DNA from 2 places in the Solibacillus sp. FSL K6-1554 genome. Region 1 is predicted to be linked to the other one. Evidence: riboswitches for the same ligand, from Rfam matches in the RefSeq annotation. Region 1 holds a riboswitch; the other holds the start of a gene.
What was found. A riboswitch is a leader RNA that binds a small molecule or an ion and turns the genes downstream of it on or off. The one in region 1 is predicted to bind FMN.
Positions count from the first base shown of each region.

Region 2: linked by a shared signal. The riboswitch ahead of MHB58_RS06335 (ECF transporter S component) and the one ahead of ribE (riboflavin synthase) in region 1 are both predicted to bind FMN.

Region 1 covers NZ_JBBOSS010000001.1:2,098,137-2,107,354, forward strand. The annotation lists gene ribH (6,7-dimethyl-8-ribityllumazine synthase) at 1-443, opposite strand, end outside; gene ribB (3,4-dihydroxy-2-butanone-4-phosphate synthase) at 459-1,070, opposite strand; gene ribE (riboflavin synthase) at 1,085-1,720, opposite strand; FMN riboswitch at 1,841-1,974, opposite strand; FMN riboswitch at 2,075-2,212, opposite strand; gene MHB58_RS10250 (VC0807 family protein) at 2,529-3,212, shown strand; gene MHB58_RS10255 (hypothetical protein) at 3,236-3,430, shown strand; gene MHB58_RS10260 (SCO family protein) at 3,741-4,352, opposite strand; gene MHB58_RS10265 (YvrJ family protein) at 4,459-4,599, opposite strand; gene MHB58_RS10270 (DUF2922 domain-containing protein) at 4,662-4,883, opposite strand; gene MHB58_RS10275 (DUF1659 domain-containing protein) at 4,912-5,130, opposite strand; gene MHB58_RS10280 (DUF2621 domain-containing protein) at 5,295-5,729, shown strand; gene MHB58_RS10285 (CcdC family protein) at 5,780-6,271, opposite strand; gene MHB58_RS10290 (cytochrome c biogenesis CcdA family protein) at 6,387-7,097, opposite strand; gene MHB58_RS10295 (hypothetical protein) at 7,312-7,689, opposite strand; gene MHB58_RS10300 (hypothetical protein) at 7,806-8,435, opposite strand; gene cbpA (cyclic di-AMP binding protein CbpA) at 8,593-9,218, opposite strand, start outside.
Region 2 covers NZ_JBBOSS010000001.1:1,319,094-1,328,311, forward strand. The annotation lists gene MHB58_RS06320 (ATP-binding protein) at 1-97, shown strand, start outside; gene sigX (RNA polymerase sigma factor SigX) at 260-793, shown strand; gene MHB58_RS06330 (hypothetical protein) at 790-2,013, shown strand; FMN riboswitch at 2,118-2,291, shown strand; gene MHB58_RS06335 (ECF transporter S component) at 2,536-3,111, shown strand; gene brnQ (branched-chain amino acid transport system II carrier protein) at 3,289-4,641, shown strand; gene MHB58_RS06345 (YitT family protein) at 4,694-5,551, opposite strand; gene MHB58_RS06350 (MerR family transcriptional regulator) at 5,858-6,253, shown strand; gene glnA (type I glutamate--ammonia ligase) at 6,294-7,640, shown strand; gene MHB58_RS06360 (right-handed parallel beta-helix repeat-containing protein) at 7,936-9,218, shown strand, end outside.

The DNA of each region.
Region 1 (9,218 bases):
GCCATTTCAATAGCGGACATTGCGCTGTCGTAGCCTTTATTACCCGCTTTTGTACCAGCGCGTTCAATCGCCTGTTCGATATTTTCTGTTGTGACAATACCGAAAATTACCGGAACCCCTGTATCCAAGCCTGCTTTGGCAATTCCTTTTGCTGCTTCGTTACATACATAGTCGTAATGTGTAGTTGATCCGCGAATGACCGTACCTAAACCGATTACTGCATCATAATTATTTGTTTCAGCCATTTTTTTTGCAACAAACGGTACTTCAAAAGCACCTGGCACCCATGCTGTATCAATGTTTGCTTCGTCAACACCGTGACGTTTTAAACCATCCAGTGCACCGCTTAATAACTTATCATTAATAAATTCATTGAATCGCCCAACGACAATTCCGATTTTCAAATCTGTTCCGACTAATTGTGCTTCAAATGTTTTTCCCATTTTAATTGCTCCTTTTTATACCGATACGGTAGTTAATTTTATATATTGAACTAAGTCTTCGATTGTAATAAATTTCAGTTTATGTTTTTGTGCTAGCTTTTCGAGCTGCGGCATGCGGGCCATTGAACCATCTTCGTTCATAATTTCACAGATGACCGCGACTTCATTTGAACCGCAAAGCTTTGCCAGGTCAACGCCTGCTTCCGTATGCCCTCTACGTTCCAACACGCCCCCCTGTTTTGCAATGAGGGGGAATACATGGCCCGGACGATGAAAATGCTCCGGTTTTGTTGCTGGATCCAGCAATGCTAACATCGTTTTAGAACGTTCAAATGCACTTATACCTGTCGTTGTATGGATATGATCGATACTAATCGTAAAAGCCGTTTGATATGTATCGGTATTGCTTTGCACCATTGGATGAAGGGAAAGCTTTTCTGCAATTGCAGATGAAATTGGTGTACAAATTAACCCTCTTCCATAAAGCGCCATAAAATTAATATTTTCCGGTGTAGCGAATTCTCCTAACACAAGAAAATCCCCTTCATTTTCACGGTTCTCGTCATCTGACACAATAATAATCTCACCGTTTTTCAATGCCTGAATTGCTTCTTCAATCGTATTCATATATCACCACTCCTTTAAAATCCAGTACGTTGCAAAAAGTCCATTGTAATCGTACTTCCCGTTTGATTTTGTAAATGTTTTTTTACATATTTTCCGATTAGATCTGTTTCAATGTTCACAACATCTCCTGGCTTTTTATAGCCTAGTACAGTCTGCTCATACGTATGAGGGATTAAGGAAATGGTAATGAATGTGTCTGTCACCTCAAAAATCGTTAAACTCGTACCGTCTACAGTAATCGAGCCTTTCTTGATGCATTCTGCAATCAAATGCTTTTCCATTGCCAGATCAATATAAACTGCATTGGCGACCGGTCTTTTCCGTTGAATTGTCGCAATCCCATCCACGTGGCCCGATACAATATGTCCGCCAAAACGACCATTCGCCGACATTGCCCGTTCCAAATTGACAGGCATACCTGCTGCTAATTGCTGGAGGCTGGTTGCTTTGACGGTTTCCGGCATAACATCCGCCAAAAATACGGTTGGCGAGAAATGCTTTACAGTCAAACAGACACCGTTAACGGCAATACTGTCCCCGAGTTGGACATCCTCTAAAATTTTGCTTGCGCGAATGGCTAGTTCCATCGCTTGTGTGGACTGGCTGATCGTTTCAACCGTTCCAAGTTCTTCAATGATTCCTGTAAACATCCTGCTCACCTCTTTTTAATAATAAAAAAGAACCCCGATTGAAGTCGGAGTTCGATGAGAGGAAAATTGAGCATCATCAAATAAGCTTTTTGAAGATAATTTTCAAAAAACTGCTGACATTGCTTCCTTCTCCCATCCAGACTATAACTGTCGGCTTTGGACTTGCACCAAATCCTGCACACAAAAGTGGCTCACGGGCTTAGAGATTACTCATCACCGTCGATTGGGAATTTCACCCGACCCCGAAGGAAATTATTTTTCATTGGAAATAAAAAAATCCCGTCACAAGGCGCGACAGGAAAAGTGTATAGCAAAAAACCACATTAAAAATCAAAAAATTTTAAAAATGTGTTGCCATTCCTTCTCCCATCCAGACTATAACTGTCGGCTTTGGATTTGCACCAAAATCCTGCACACAAAAAAGTGGCTCACGGGCTTAGAGATTAACTCATCACCGTCGATTGGGAATTTCACCCGACCCCGAAGGAAATTATTTTATTTGAAAGTTATTGTAACATAAATAAATTAAAAAGCTAATAGTATTTTAGCACTTACTTACTTTTTGTTCCCTCAATCTTTTTACATCTACCCCTCTATCAAATTAATATTTTGAAACTTTACTAATGGTAATATGTAGAATAATATACATAATATAACAGAAAATAGAAAGGAGTTATTGCAAGCTGATTTTAATTGTTTCTCATTGCTTGGTTGCTTTTTTTAAGTTTTAATTCGAATAAAATATAGTGTCGGATAATCTTCAGTAATATAAAAAACAAATACCTTTTTAACGATAATGGAGGCTTTTATGGCGAATAATTCACAGTCGAATAAATATCTTATCTTTCTAGAACTACTGTTTTATGCAGCTTTACCCTATGCAATATGGAAGTTTGGCCGAGAGCCTTTTGGTGACTATGCTGCGATGCTGCTGTCCACTGTTCCCGGGATAATTTATACTGTTTACCGCTTTGCTAAGGATCGGCAGTTTAATGTGACGGGCTTGTTTATTTTAGGCTCGATGCTTATAGGTACTACGTTAGATTTATTGTCAGGTTCAGCGGAGCAAATGATTTGGAATAATGTTTATTTAGGTCTTTTTTACACATTTCTCTATGTAATTTTATTTATTATAAAAAAGCCTTTTCCTTTGTATGTTGCAATTGATTTTGCATATTTGCAAGGCTATGCACGAAAGGACAGTAAAGCTTTGTTCTTTCAAAAAGGGATTTTCGGATGGTTTCAGCTGATCCAGATTGTTTTCATTATTCGAGGACTTGTTATGGCAGGAATTACGGTCTTTTTGCTACGGAAATACGGAATTGACAGTTATGGGGATATGCTGATTTATAAACGTGTAGCAAGTTGGGTATTTTCCGGAATTGTCATGGGGATGTTCTTTTACATCAACGTAATTGTTCAAAAATATACGAATCGTTTACAGGAAAAGAAGGATGAAAAGCTGCCAGAACTTGACATTGTGGCGGATTAATTTTTTTCGAAAGGGTGATGGAGATGACAAACATTAAAGAATGTCCAAAATGTGGCGGTACGGAATTAGGTAGAGGAAAACATAGCGGGTACAGTGTTATGTCACCTGTTAATAAATTAAGTTTAGGATGCAATATCGAGTACATTATTTGTACCGATTGCGGGTTTATTATTGAAGGCTATGTCGTAAAACCCGGGAAATTTAAAGGGACTTTTTAACGAGAATATAATCAAGGTGCGAAATGTTACATTATCGGCATTTCGCATTTTTTTTGATTACTTTTATTAGAAGAAATTTATTTATATTAGCACTTCTGCAGGTGAAATTAGAAAAGTTGGCGTGCTTATTAGCTAATCAGGAACTGATATTAGCATATCCAGCTCCATTATTAGAAAATCCGCAACTTATTAGAAAATATGCGGTTTTATTAGCACAGTTTATTTTTTATTAGAAAAGCCCTCACTCCATAAAAAAACTTGCTTAAAAAGCAGCTACACTTTTTTCGCAAGTTAATCTTTCATTTCACTATTAATTTAGACGTTCGTCAATGAGTGCTTCCATATCACTCGCAATCGTTTCATATGGAACACCATCTTCGCCAGTGCCATAGCCTGAATAGTTTTTCACGGCGATTCCTTTTTCATCCACTAGGAAAAATGTATCGGCATGGATAACTTGATCGTTCCCTTCAATCGACTGGACAGGTGTTTTAAATGAGTTTCTGCCAAACTGCTCAATAAATTTTTGATCGTATCCTGTCAGCATATGCCATTTTGATTCATCTACTGGTGTATGGCGCGATAAATATTCTGTCAAACGCGCCGGTGTGTCGTAGTCCGGATCAACGGAAAACGCGACAATTTTATAATCTTCCAGCCCTTTTTTCTCGAGATGATCCTGGACACGGGTCATATTCATTGTCATTGGCGAGCAAATTGTTGTACAGCTTGTGAAGATGAACATTGCAAGCCATGGTTCCCCTTTTAGGCTGTCCCGTGTCACTTCATTGTTACGGTGATCGGTCATCGTAAACTCGCTAATTTCAAAGTTGGTCGTCGGTTTAAACTGATAATTGCTGCATGCTGTAAGTACAGTTGCTGCCAAGAGCATAAGTGCGAATACTATGTTTTTCGTTTTCATTTCTCTCTCTCCACTCTTTGAACATTACTCTCATCTTACCCAATATTTAGTATATTCTCAATAGTTATTGGAAGAAAGGACGTGTGTCAACATTGTGAAGAGTTTCTCACGCTCTATCTGCAGGATGATGCAATGATACGAGTGCTGTATGAATCGCTTCAAGTTTTGTTTCTATCCGATACAGTAAATAAAAAGATATAAAGATCGGAAACGTTACTTCCTGAAGAATGGCAATCCACTGGTCCATTATAATCCCTCCATTTTTATTTAAAGAAGCCGGCAAAGTATCACACTTCGCCGGCCTTGCTATTAGCTGATCAGTTCAATTGCTGTTACATTACGCTCAACAATACGCGCAGATTTTTTTACATTGAACAAAAATCCGTCTTTCGAAAATACCGCCTGATCAATAATTGTTTGCATCGCTGCATTCACTTCTGCCTCCGTTAAATTCGGCTTAGGATCATTAATATTGATCGTCATTGTGCTTCCTGCAATGTTGGCAAATGTTAATTGTAAAACTTGTGCCATAAGCTCACCTCCTTTTCTTTACACTTGATTAAGCTGTAATCGTTTCTTTCTGCGTTTTCACAGATTCGATATAATCGTAATCTGTTAAGCCGACGATTGTTGTCCCAACTGTGTACAGCTGCTGGGCTGTTGCGTTTCTTTCCAAGTTACGGAATGTGGAACTTTTAATCATTGGCTCATTAAATTCATCAAGCCCTGTCTGATAATAAACTGTCAACGTCGCAGATAAAAATCCAAATTCATTCATGTTTCTCACCTCCTTGCCCTATATATGTCATGATTTACAGAAAAAAGGGACAATGACGATGAAAAAAATTACAAAAACTTATATAATAGACAATAATGAGGTTTATCACCAATAGATTAGTAGAAGAAATTTCGTAGACAATATTAAGTAATGAGGTGAACATTGTGGGCTTAGATGGCTGGTTTTTATGGTTTATTTTATTTTGGGTTGTAGTATTGATTTCGCTTATGGGGATTGGCGGCTTTTTTATGTTCCGCAAGTTTTTGAAGGCCCTGCCGAAACAGGATGGTAAATCGGATTTAGATTGGCAAAACATATACTTAGATAAAACGATTCATCTATGGGGTGAAGATGAAAAACAATTACTTACCGAGCTTGTCAGTCCTGTACCAGAGTTATTCCGGCAAGTTGCCAAAGAAAAGATTGCCGGTAAAATCGGTGAAATCGCCCTGAATGAACGTGCCACAAAAATCGACTTGGACTTAATTATTCGTGGCTATATTATCGCTTCGCCAAAGCGCGACCATAAGTTTTTACGTAAAAAGCTCGATGAAATGAGAATTGATACGACAAATTATGATCATTTATTTGAGACGTAAAACGAAAAAGACTGTCTTTAAAAGTATAAAACTTTTAGAGACAGTCTTTTTTATGCGATAATATGCGATTTTTCAAGCTTCTTATATTTAATAAGCATACCGATTCGCCACGGCAAAATCATAGAGAAAGCCAAGATAAAGAACATACCGGCCAGTTCACCGACATCAAATGTATCGGCAAATATTAATTTCAAAATAATACGTAGTACAAGTAATCCCACTAATATGAATGGAAATGCTTTAGATTGCTTCATATAAATTGCGCCGTCTCGCACTTCAAACTTCGACGTTAAGATTAATACAGATGAAAATAACAAGCCTAGTGCGGCCGCTTCTACTATTTGAATTGGCGCTACACGAAATTCCTCAAAAATAAACATCAGTGCACCTGTTGACATCGCAAAAGGCGGGATGAGTATTTTTTTTGTGGATACCGGCTTTTTTTGTGCACGTAGTCTTATGAACATTACGAATGAGCCCATTAAGACTGCCATAATCGTCGAACCAATTAATAAATAGTGAGAAGGTATACTGTCAAACATCATATTCCTCCTCTTGCATGAACGCGTGTAAAGATCTGGTATATACGAATCATGCACCCTTTTTCCCTTATATTACTTCCCTTAGTATAGCACGGTCTTATTAAGCAGGGAACTGTCAGAATCCTTTAAAACCATCGAAAATCGGCAAGAGAAGATTAATAATATACGTCAATCCGTCAAAGAACAATAAAATTCCGACCGCAATCATAATATAGCCGCCAACTACTATGATTTTTTGGCTATGTGTGCGAATCCAGTTCATTCGTGAAATGAAGAATGACAATGTAAAGAATGGGATAGCAAAACCTAAGTAGTATGCTAGCATATACCACATTGCCGAGTCAGGATTCGTTCCACCAAGGGTAATTATCGCTGCCAGTATTGGTCCTGTACAAGGAGTCCATCCCGCTGCAAAAGCAAGACCGATCAGCACCGAACCTAAATATCCGGATGGTCGGTTTTTAAACTGGAACTTGCGGTCTTTCATTAAAAAGTCAATTTGCAGCAGACCGACAATCATTAAACCGAATGCGACAATTAAAATGGCTCCAATTTGACGCAGTAAGTCCTGGTATTGAAAAAAGAAATCTTTCGCTAACGATGTTCCAAATCCGATGGCGATAAATATAATCGAAAATCCAAGCAAGAAAAATAAAGTATGTAAAATTGCGCGTTTTTGCATCATCCCTTTTTCGGCTTTCAGCTCATCGAGTGTCATACCGGTTATGTAGGACAAAAATGCAGGATAGAGCGGTAGCGTACATGGTGAAATAAAACTTAAAAACCCGGCACCAAACGCTAAAAGGATATTTAAATCTGTATTCATGCTGCTTCATTCTCCTTAACATTGATACCTTCATCGTACCAAATTTCCCCATACATTACTTGCTTTTTTAAATGAAAATTTTTTGACAGCATTTTGTGGTTGATTTGAAAGGTAAATGTGCGAAAGTGCCGCGCTAATGTTTGAAAAATAAATGCTCTGTCTGCATGATTGGACTGACACTTTAGCACATTTGAGAAAAGAAGGGCGTGTTTTATTATCGAATCATATCAATAATAAAAAGACTGGAATAAATGACCGAGGTAAACAGGACCACAATTGAAATCGTAATAAATTGGAACCTAAGCGACCAGCGCCATACACATTCCTTAGGATAGCTTTTTTTCCATCGAAGAGCTGCCTTAAAGTTAATAAACCAGCAATGCAATGTGATAAAAATGGAAGGAATGGTATACAATGCGATCAACAACAAAGATTGTTGGAATACGTTTGTCGTATATTTTCCGTAATGAATCATGAAGTATGGGAGTACAAACCAGAATACGGATGTAAATACTAATACGACAGCTGCCAAAATATGCAACCATAAATATTCACTGTGTGTTTGCCTGTAATGTTTTAATGCTGCCTGCATGATAAATCACCTACTTTTTTCACTTACTATTCCCGCTTTTTGTCGAAAATGAAACCGGAAAAATATAGTAAACAGAAAAATTCTGCCTATATCTCTTAAGATGAAGGCAGAATTTTTTAAAAAGATGAAGATAATTCGAAAATTTCTCTGTTGGACCGTAAATTCCATTCTGGTTCGAAGCGTTTCACAATTGCATTTTTCAGTTTATTCATTGCTTTTTCATTTTCCATTGGATATATTGCAAAATGCACATCGCTCATCGGCAAAAGCTGTGTTATCTTTGCGTTTACATGGCAATGTGTAGACGTTCCATCCCGATAGCAACCTTTTGCATATATGCTGCCAATATGCTGATTAAAACGCTCTTTAAAAGTTCTTGCGCAAACACCACAAAATTTCAGTTCATTGTTTGCAACAATCGTATAAATACCTCGCTGTTTCAATAAATTCTCATCTCCACTAACAACAAAGCGCGAGTAGATCAGGTCACCGTAATTATTTAAAAACTGTCTGTAAATAGGGTTGCCTTCCTCTTTAAGAGATTTTAATGCAGCCCCTGCTGGCATATCCAATAAATATTTCTGTTTGTTTACACAGTCTTTTAAATGCTCGTATTTCTTTTGTTTCGTAAGCTCGCCCAACGTTTTTTTATCAAAACTCTCAAATAAGTCGGAAATGCCCTGTTCTAGTACAATTATCTCTACTTTAGTGAACTCTATTTTTTCTTCATTTATTTGGATAAACATTCATATTCCCCTTTCTACGAATCCCCTTTTAACATAAAATTTCGATAGAAAAGATTAAAACCCTCTTTATTTTTCAAATTCTGTATTAGTACACAATTAAACATTTCTTGCTTGCAAAAAAAAAGCGATTCGCTCTATTGAACGAAACGCTTTACTATTAAAAATTTTCTTTATCAAATACTTCCAAATCAATAATGCGTGCCCCTTGTTTTAAGATGGCGGCTTCTAGCTCGTCCACTGTCGATTGTTTCGCGCCTTTTGCCAGAGTAATAACTACACGACGTAAATAGGTCGTGTCATCATCAAGCGAGAACACACAATGCAGAGGCCACACCTTTTTGACCGCCGTCAAAACTCTTATTAAAATTCCGTCCGTGTCCGGCAAAGCAATTGTAATGGCACAGCTACCTGTTCGGTATCCCCACGCCTCTTCCAATAGCTCAAATACTTTAGAATGAGGTAAAATGCCCGCAAAGTTCCCTTTCGTATCAACAACCGCCAAATAAGGCAACTGTTTAATCGAATGGAATACTTCAAAAAATGAACTGTTTTCGTGGACGAATGCATCTGCTTCTTCAGTCAGTGCTTTTACCGGAGCTTTCATATCGCCTTCCTTTAATTTATATTCGAGCACTTCGATTTTATAAATATTTCCGACGAATTTTTCACCTGCTTCATCCAATACCGGGATGCATCTGTAGCCATTATCATTTAACTGACCGAGCACGTCTTTAATCGGGTCCGTCTCTTTTACATAGCTTACATCTTTTTTCTTTACATACC
Region 2 (9,218 bases), 780 kb from region 1:
TACGAAAAATATTGTGGAAGCACATAACGGAAGAATTTCTGTTGATAGTGTCGAACAGCAAGGTACAACCTTTACATTTTACTTGCCATTACCTTAAAAAAATGGGGTAATGGAATAATGAGTATGAAAAAGTTTATCATTTTGAATCGCTCAAAGTGATAAACTTTTCTTTTTAATTGACTAGTTCGTTTATAAACGGATGATTATTGTAACTTTTTTGTTTCGAAAACGACAAATTACGTGAATGGAGGTGGGATGGGTGCAGCAATCCATTTTCCATCGATTATACGATACGTATCATCAGGATGTTTTTAATTTTTTGTTCTACTTAGTAAAAGACCGTACCACAGCTGAGGATCTTGCCCATGAAGTGTATGTTCGTGTATTAAAATCATACGACCGTTTCGAAGGGAAAAGCTCTGAAAAGACCTGGCTGTTTTCAATAGCAAAAAATGTAGCGATCGATCATTTTAGAAAAAAACAAGTACGTGATAAGCATGCATTTACAGCATTTGATTGGGAGACAGAGCAACTCGTAAGCCCAATCCCTTCACCTGAACAATTTACCGAATTAAATGATCAGCTCCATCAATTATTGGTTGCATTGGAAGAATGTTCAGGAGATCAGAAAATGGTTATTATTATGCGTTTTATTCAAGAACTGTCCATCCAGGAAACAGCTGAAATTTTAGGGTGGACGCCCGGCAAAGTTAAAACGACACAGCACCGTGCTTTAAAGAATCTGCGGCTGCTATTGGAAGAGCAAGAAGGAAGGGAGGCGAATCCATTATGAAAAAGGAGCATTGGGATGAAAAAGAGATTGAACTTTTTCTGAAAAAAGCACCGAAAGTAACCGATCATCGTTCAAAAGATGAGGTATTTAATCGATTAAAGGATGATGGAGCATTTAATGAAGATCCGCCTCATATACAGCAAAACAATCAAAAAGGCATCCGTTGGACACCGTTATTCGTTTCGATTGCATCAATATTTATTATTGTTTTAATCAGCGCACAATTTATAGGGAATAATGAGTCCGTCACAATGCAAAATGAAACATTTGACATTCAGACTCCAGAAACGGAAGAAAATATGACGATGAGTGCAAAAGAAGATGCGTCTACACAAAATGAGCGCTCCATGATTAATAGTTTTACGACGGAAGCTCAACCGGAGCAAACGTTAGTTTATGAAAATGAGCTTGCCGACAACACATTATTAGAAATTGGTCTTGCAGGGGATGATGCAGAAAGCGTACCAGTGAGCATATTGATTCCAAATGAAGTTGTTGCCGAAAAAACAGGTACAGAAAATCCGTCAAAGCTGGAACTTTATAATACATTCAGTCCGTTGCTTGATGAACAGTCGCTCGGGTTTAATGAATATCATCCTTACAAGGGTGAATTGCGAGAAGAAGGGAACACGCTAGTTCACATATTGCCGGAGGGTCACCAATATGATGCAGGAACAGCTTCCTTATCGAATTATCTTGGTTCACTTGTCGATACTTTCAGTGATGCATATACGGAAGTGCAAATAGAAAATATCTCCGGAAAACCAATTTACTTCGATCATATTGGCGATGTAAATGAGCCGTTTCTATTAAATGATGAGAACGCTCAATATAATTATTTTATGTATCAGATGCGCAATGGGGCGGTATATTTAAGTCCGAATTTCCGAATGAGCTTTACAAATGTCGAAGAAGCAATCAAAAATATGACGGTGGAAGCGAACGATATATATAGAACGGTTATATTGCCAGGTGTATATTTAAAAGTTGAAGACGCTGAATCAGTCGTTACGATTACATTTGAAGAGCCTTTAAACTTGGAGAATTACGAGCCTGCACAAGCAATGCGAATGATTGAAGGGTTAATAATGACAGCGGCAAGTTTTGATAAACAAGTCAAATTCGAAAATATTGTACAGGAACAATGGGGCGGTTTTGATTTCACAAAACCAGTGGAGAAGCCGATTGCTGCAAATCGTATCCATTATGAATTTCAATAATCCAAATTAATTTACTAGGAATTGTAAGCAATGGGCTTTACAATTCCTTTTTTTTATATATAATAAGAATTGTAGCAAGGTAATTGTTACATAATTTCATATTGATTCATCTTCGGGGCAGGGTGTAACTCCCGACCGGCGGTAATAAAAGTGATAACCTCTGACCATTTACTTGGAGGAAGTTATGTCAAACTTTTCGAGCCCGCGAGCCACTTTTGTGTGCAGGATTTGGTGCGATTCCAAAGCCGACAGTATAGTCTGGATGGGAGAAGGTGAAGGTACGGTCGTCATTTTTTTGAAAATGCCGTGCTTTGCAGTACTTATTTTCAAGTTCCTTATTTGTTGCGGAATATTTTTTCGTATACAAAAATCAGGAATTGCTGCAAATGCACTGATAGACCCTTTATTTAAGTGTGCCTATTTCTCCCTTATGCTCTATTTGAGTATAAGGGTTTTTTCATGAAATGATTTGATACGTCCTTTCTTCTTGCGAGATGGAATCAGCAAAGAGGAGAGATTTATATGCAAAAAAGAAGTTTAAAGTTACGGTCATTCGTAACAATCGCAATGCTGAGTGGAGTTTCATTTGTTCTAATGTTGTTAAACTTCCCACTACCATGGTTCCCAGTGTTTTTACAAATTGATTTCAGTGATGTGCCAGCATTGATTGCGGCAATTACAATGGGTCCTGTTGCGGGTATTCTAGTTGAACTTGTCAAAAATGTGCTTGACTGGATTTACACAGGGGCTCCTGAAGGAATTCCGGTAGGCCATATGGCAAACTTTGCTACAGGTGTCTTATTCATTTTACCAGCTTACTATATTTATAAAAAATTCCCTTCTGCAAAAGGGTTGATGACAGGCTTAGTGGTTTCTACGGTTGTTATGTCACTAGGAATGGCAGCATTAAATTATGTGGCGTTCTTACCGCTGTATACGTACTTACTAGGCTTCGAATATAATATGTACGAAACGATCGTACTGGGTATTTTACCATTTAATATTGTCAAAGGAATTATGATGATTGTTGTCGTGACGATGCTTTACCGTACAATGCGTGTATGGATTGAAAATCAGCGCCGACAATATTTAGCTTAATTAAATAATAAAATTTGGAGCGATGTCGTAAAAGTGTTAACTTTATGACACCGCTCCTTTTATATTTACTATTACTATTGTCATTCTGTTATAGGGCTGATATGATATTGTACATTGTTAAGAAAATTAGGACGTTTCATTAAAACACCATGAAATGACATCTTGGGAGAGAATATGATGGACAAAAAAATACCATTTTCAACCTATGCAGTAATCGGAACGATGCTGTTTGGTATGTTTTTTGGAGCGGGAAATTTAATATTTCCGATTCAAATGGGGCAATTGGCAGGAACGAATTATTGGTTTGCGCTAATTGGCTTTTTAGTTACGGCAATTGGTTTGCCGTTTTTAGGAATTCTGGCAATCGGATTGTCGGGAAGTAATGGATTGCGTGATTTGGCAAGTAAAGTACATCCAGTGTTTGGATTGTTTTTTGCATTGGCTTTATATTTAACAATCGGGCCGTTTTTTGCAATTCCACGTACAGCAACCGTACCGTTTGTCGTTGGATTTGAACCGTTTATCGATCCTTCACAGGCAACATTGTGGCTAGCGGTATTCAGTTTTATTTTCTTCACGATAGTTTTTTACTTTTCGTTAAATCCGGCGAAAATAATGGACATTATCGGAAAATACTTAACGCCAGCCTTTTTAATATTTTTATTTTTATTAATCGGAATTAGTCTATTTTCTCCGATGGGGAAATTTGTTGAGCCTGCTGGGGCTTATATTAACGAGGCGTTTATGACAGGATTTAAAGAAGGCTATAATACGATGGATGCACTTGCTTCACTTGCGTTCGGTATTGTAGTCATCCATGCGATTAAACGGACAGGTATTACAGATAAAAAAGAAATTGCAAAAGCGACTTGGAAATCGGGTATTTTTGCAATGGCATTAATGATGCTAATATACGGTCTGATTGCTTACATGGGAGCATCAAGTGTAACCGCTATTGGTACATTTGAAAATGGTGGGCAAATTTTTGCGGCTGTAGCTGATCATTACTTCGGCTCATACGGTGCGATTTTGTTGGCGATTATTATTGTACTTGCATGTTTGAAAACAAGTATTGGGCTCATTACTTCATGCAGTGAGTTTTTCCATGAAGTGTTTCCGAAAATCAGCTATAAGACATTTGTAGTGATGCTATGTGCTGTTTCTTTTATCATTGCGAACTTTGGGTTAACGAATATTATTACATATGCGGTTCCGGTGTTGATGTTCCTTTACCCGCTGGCAATTGTGTTAATAATCCTGGCACTTTTAGGACCGTTGTTTCACTATAAAAAACCTGTATTTACAGGTGCGATTGTGCTGGTATTCTTTATTAGTATAATTGATGGATACAATGCATTGATCGGTAGTGTACCGGCATTTGAAGTAAGTTTGTTGTCATCTATTTCAACGATCTATGCGGACTACTTGCCGCTTTATTCAATTGGCTTAGGATGGATTGTACCGGCTGTAGTTGGAGCTGTTATCGGATTATGTATTCCGAATCGCAGCGGTGAAGTAAATACGAATTAAAAAAATGGGTGTGTAATAGGAAAAATTTCCTTTTACACACCCGTTTTCTGTTTTAGTGGATATTTTGCTTTTTGAAGTTTCCGCCTTTAACTTCGACTACTTCGTACACCGTCACAAAGGCATTCGGATCGATTTCACGAATGATTCCTTTTATTTTGCTTTCCTCCATTCGGTTAATTACACAAGTGATTTCTTGGAACTCCTGATGCGAGTAAGCACCGTATACCGTATTGAATGTGGCGCTTCGTCCTAAGCGGTCCCGGATCGTTTCGACCATTTTAAGTGGCTCGTTCGTAATAATTTTGTATGTTTTAGAGCCGCTTAGTCCTTCTTCTACAATTATGATAACTTTCGATGCAATATAGTACGCAATTGCTGATAGCAAGGCACCTTTGAATCCGAAAACAAACGAAACGATAATGAAAACGAAAAAGTTTAAAAATAGAATGAGATCACTTGTACCAAAAGGGAGTTTTCTGGAAAGTAACACAGCAAGCATGTCTATCCCGTCGAGAGCCCCACCATTGCGGAGTGCTAAACCCATACCGATACCTAAAATGATCCCCCCTACAACTGTAATAAGCAACGCATCGCCAGTAATGATTGTTGGTACATGGTGCATAAGCGAAGTACCGATTGCTAATGATGCAATCCCGATAACAGAATTGATAGCAAATGTTTTTCCGATTTGTTTATATCCTAAATAAATAAACGGGATGTTTAGTAAGGCGATCAGCAGGCCTAATGATATTGGCGTTAGCTGAGAAATAACGATACTAATCCCCGTAATTCCGCCATCCGATACGTTATTTGGTATTAATACTGCTTCTAATCCATAAGCGGCGATTAAACCGCCAATAATAACAATGATTTTTTGTCCGATTGACTTTGCGATGTCTTGCTTCGACATAAAATTCCCCCTCAATTTGCATGGTAATAATTATACATGAATTTCGGCCAGATGACTTTTCAACGAGTAAATTAACCAACTTTTTTGCAAAAAAAATAGCATCAATGTATATAGTAATGAAATTTTACGTCATTTAATTACGGGATATGTACTGAAACGTAACATGGATTATAAAACCATTTAAGGGAATGTTCGAATTATGCGATAAGATCGTTCTAAAAAACGTATGTTAGTTTTTATAACATTAAATTGACAAGGGATATTACATTGGTTTAAAGTAAATGGTAAGAAGAGGGAGGCGAGATAATGAGTCGAGAGTTTCGAAGAGCTATGCCGTTACTGCCGATTAGCATGGTTATGCAATTGACGGAATTAACGGCCAGACAAATTCGCTATTATGAGGAACATGAACTAATCGTCCCTGCCAGATCAGAAGGGAATCGCCGGATGTTTTCTCTTGATGATATTGATGCATTGCTGGAAATAAGAGAGTTACTCGACCAGGGCATTAATATGGCGGGTGTCAAAAAGGTATTTGCAATGAGATCGAAAGAGTATGTAAAGAAACCTGACGTGGTACGCGTGACAGATACAGAATTGCGGACTATATTGCGTGAAGAAATGCTGCAGGCACAGCGCATGCAAAAAACATCGCTACGTCAAGGCGATTTATCGCGTTTCTTTCAATATAAAACTGAGTAGGACCAACTAAAAAGGAGAGTGTTGAAGTATGGCAAATGTAATGGTGAATGGAACAAGCAAAACAACGAAAGAAAGCATTAAGAAAATTGTAGCAGATAAAAATGTTAAATTTATTCGTCTGCAATTTACCGATATTTTAGGAACAATTAAAAATGTTGAAATTCCGGTAAGTCAGTTAGACAAAGCACTGGATAACAAAATGATGTTTGACGGTTCTTCAATTGAAGGCTTCGTACGTATTGAAGAATCTGACATGTATTTGCGCCCGGACCTAGATACATTTATGATTTTCCCATGGACTGCAGAAAAAGGGAAAGTAGCCCGACTAATTTGTGACATCGCACGTCCGGACGGCTCTCCTTTTGAAGGGGATCCTCGCTCTAACTTAAAAAGAATGTTAAAAGAAATGGAGGAATTAGGTTTTACAAGCTTTAACTTAGGACCTGAACCAGAATTCTTCTTATTTAAATTAGATGAAAAAGGCAACCCGACATTAGAGTTGAACGATGATGGTGGCTACTTCGACTTGGCACCGACAGATTTAGGGGAAAACTGCCGCCGCGATATCGTATTGGAATTGGAGGAAATGGGCTTTGAAATTGAAGCATCGCACCATGAAGTTGCTCCGGGTCAACACGAAATTGACTTCAAATATGCCAACGCGGTGGAAGCATGCGATAACATCCAAACATTCAAATTAGTAGTAAAAACAATTGCGCGTAAACATGGCTTACATGCGACATTTATGCCAAAACCATTATTCGGCGTGAACGGTTCAGGAATGCATTTCAACTTATCATTATTCCAAGGAAGCAAAAATGCGTTTTGGGATGAAGGGGAAGACTTACAGTTATCAAAAACGGCAAAACATTTCTTAGCAGGTGTATTAAAGCATGTTCAAGGATTTACAGCGGTGACGAATCCGACTGTCAACTCATACAAACGTTTAGTACCTGGCTACGAAGCACCTTGTTATGTGGCATGGTCACCAAAAAACCGTTCACCATTAGTACGTATTCCGGAATCTCGCGGTCTATCAACTCGTATTGAATTACGCTCAGTTGACCCATCTGCAAACCCGTACTTAGCAATGGCTGTTATTTTGGCTGCAGGATTGGATGGCGTGAAAAATGAAATCGAGCCACCAGCACCGGTTGACCGTAACATTTACGTGATGAATGCTGAAGAGCGTGCAGCTTATGGTATTGCAAGTTTACCAGGTTCATTGGATGCAGCATTAAGTACTTTAGCGAAAGATGAAGTAATCATCGATGCGTTAGGTGAACATATTTATGCAAACTTTAAAGAAGCAAAAGAAGTGGAGTTTGATATGTTCCGCACAACTGTTACACAGTGGGAACGCGACCAATATATGAAGATGTACTAAGAAAAAAGCGTTGGGGCTGTAAGCTCCAACGCTTTTATCATTTTTCTTGCCCACAAGCTGATTTTTGATTGCCCACATTTTGCCCACAAACTTTTTTATTGTCCCAATTTTTCCATGTATTCATCGAAATCAAAAGTGAAAAACATATTAAAGAGGTGGTATATCTGATTTTAATAGTCGGTAGAGGTTAACAGAATATAAGATATGTTAAATAAAAAAGTTGGTAAAAAAATTAAAACTATGTAAAATGAACTAGTAGACTTCATAGAAATACTAGAGAGAAAGAGTGAGTTAATTGAAAAAGTTTTTATTATTAGGAGTTGTTGTTATTGCGTTGTTCTTCTTTGAAAATAATACATATGCAGACACAACTGTTAAGGGAGTTCTTTTAGGTGATCAAATATGGACTGAAGAAAATAGTCCGTATTTTGTAAAAGGAGACTTATTAATTGATAGTGAGGCTACCCTAAGTATTGAAAAAGGGACAAAAATTTATTTTTCAGAGGGTGGTACGTTAAATGTTTCAGGAAAACTATTAGTTAATGGAACAATTGATAAACCAGTAATTTTTGATAAAGCCCCTGATAGTATTTGGTATGGTATTTCCTTAAATAGTGATAATAATAAAATTCAATATGCTGAAATACTAAGTGCAGGAACAGGATCATCATCTACTGCATCAATAAATATTTGGAAATCTGTTGGGAATATTATTGATAATAATAAAATTATTAACGGTGACTATGGTATTGAGGTTTATGGGTCAACTGTAAATTATAAGATCCCAGGAAATACAATTTCAAATAATATTATTCATAACACTTTCTACGGTGGAATAAAAATAACTGATGGTAATCAAGAGAAAATTATGTTCAATAAAGTTTATGAAAAAAATTATTTCTTTGGTGTGAGTTTAGTTGGAAAGAACTTTGAAGTAATAGGTAATGAAATCTTTAATAACAGATTAATAGGGTTATCAGTAGGTAGTAATGGTTCTACAATCATAGGTAACAAAGTATATAACAACTTAGGTGTTGGAATAGTAGCTGGTGAAAACTTGAAATACTTTTATGGTAATTCAATGTATAACAATGTGAAAGATGGTAAAGTAATTGATTTAAGTTTGACTGGTAGTTATAAAAGTTCCATTGATGTTTCAAATAACTATTGGGGAACGATCGATATAGAAAAGGTTAAAGAGAATATTCATGGCGGACTAGAGAATACAAAACCTACAGCAATAATTAAGTCTATACTAAAGGAGGAATTTGATTTTAATAGTAACTATCTCTGGTTACCTGTGGATAATGTTACAAAAGATAAACAATGGAAGGTAACACTAAGTAAATCGGTTGATTTATCTACATTAAATACAGACAATATTTATATTATTGATTATAGTAATAATAAAATTGTAGTAGAATTTGATTTTGATAGCTCGAATAATACTATTACTATAACACCTAAAGAAAATTATACTCCTGGACAGAAGTATTCCTTAGTTATATCTAATAAGTTATTATCGATTGATGGCGACAAGCTTTCAGAACCAATTAAAAAAGATTTTATTGTTGAATA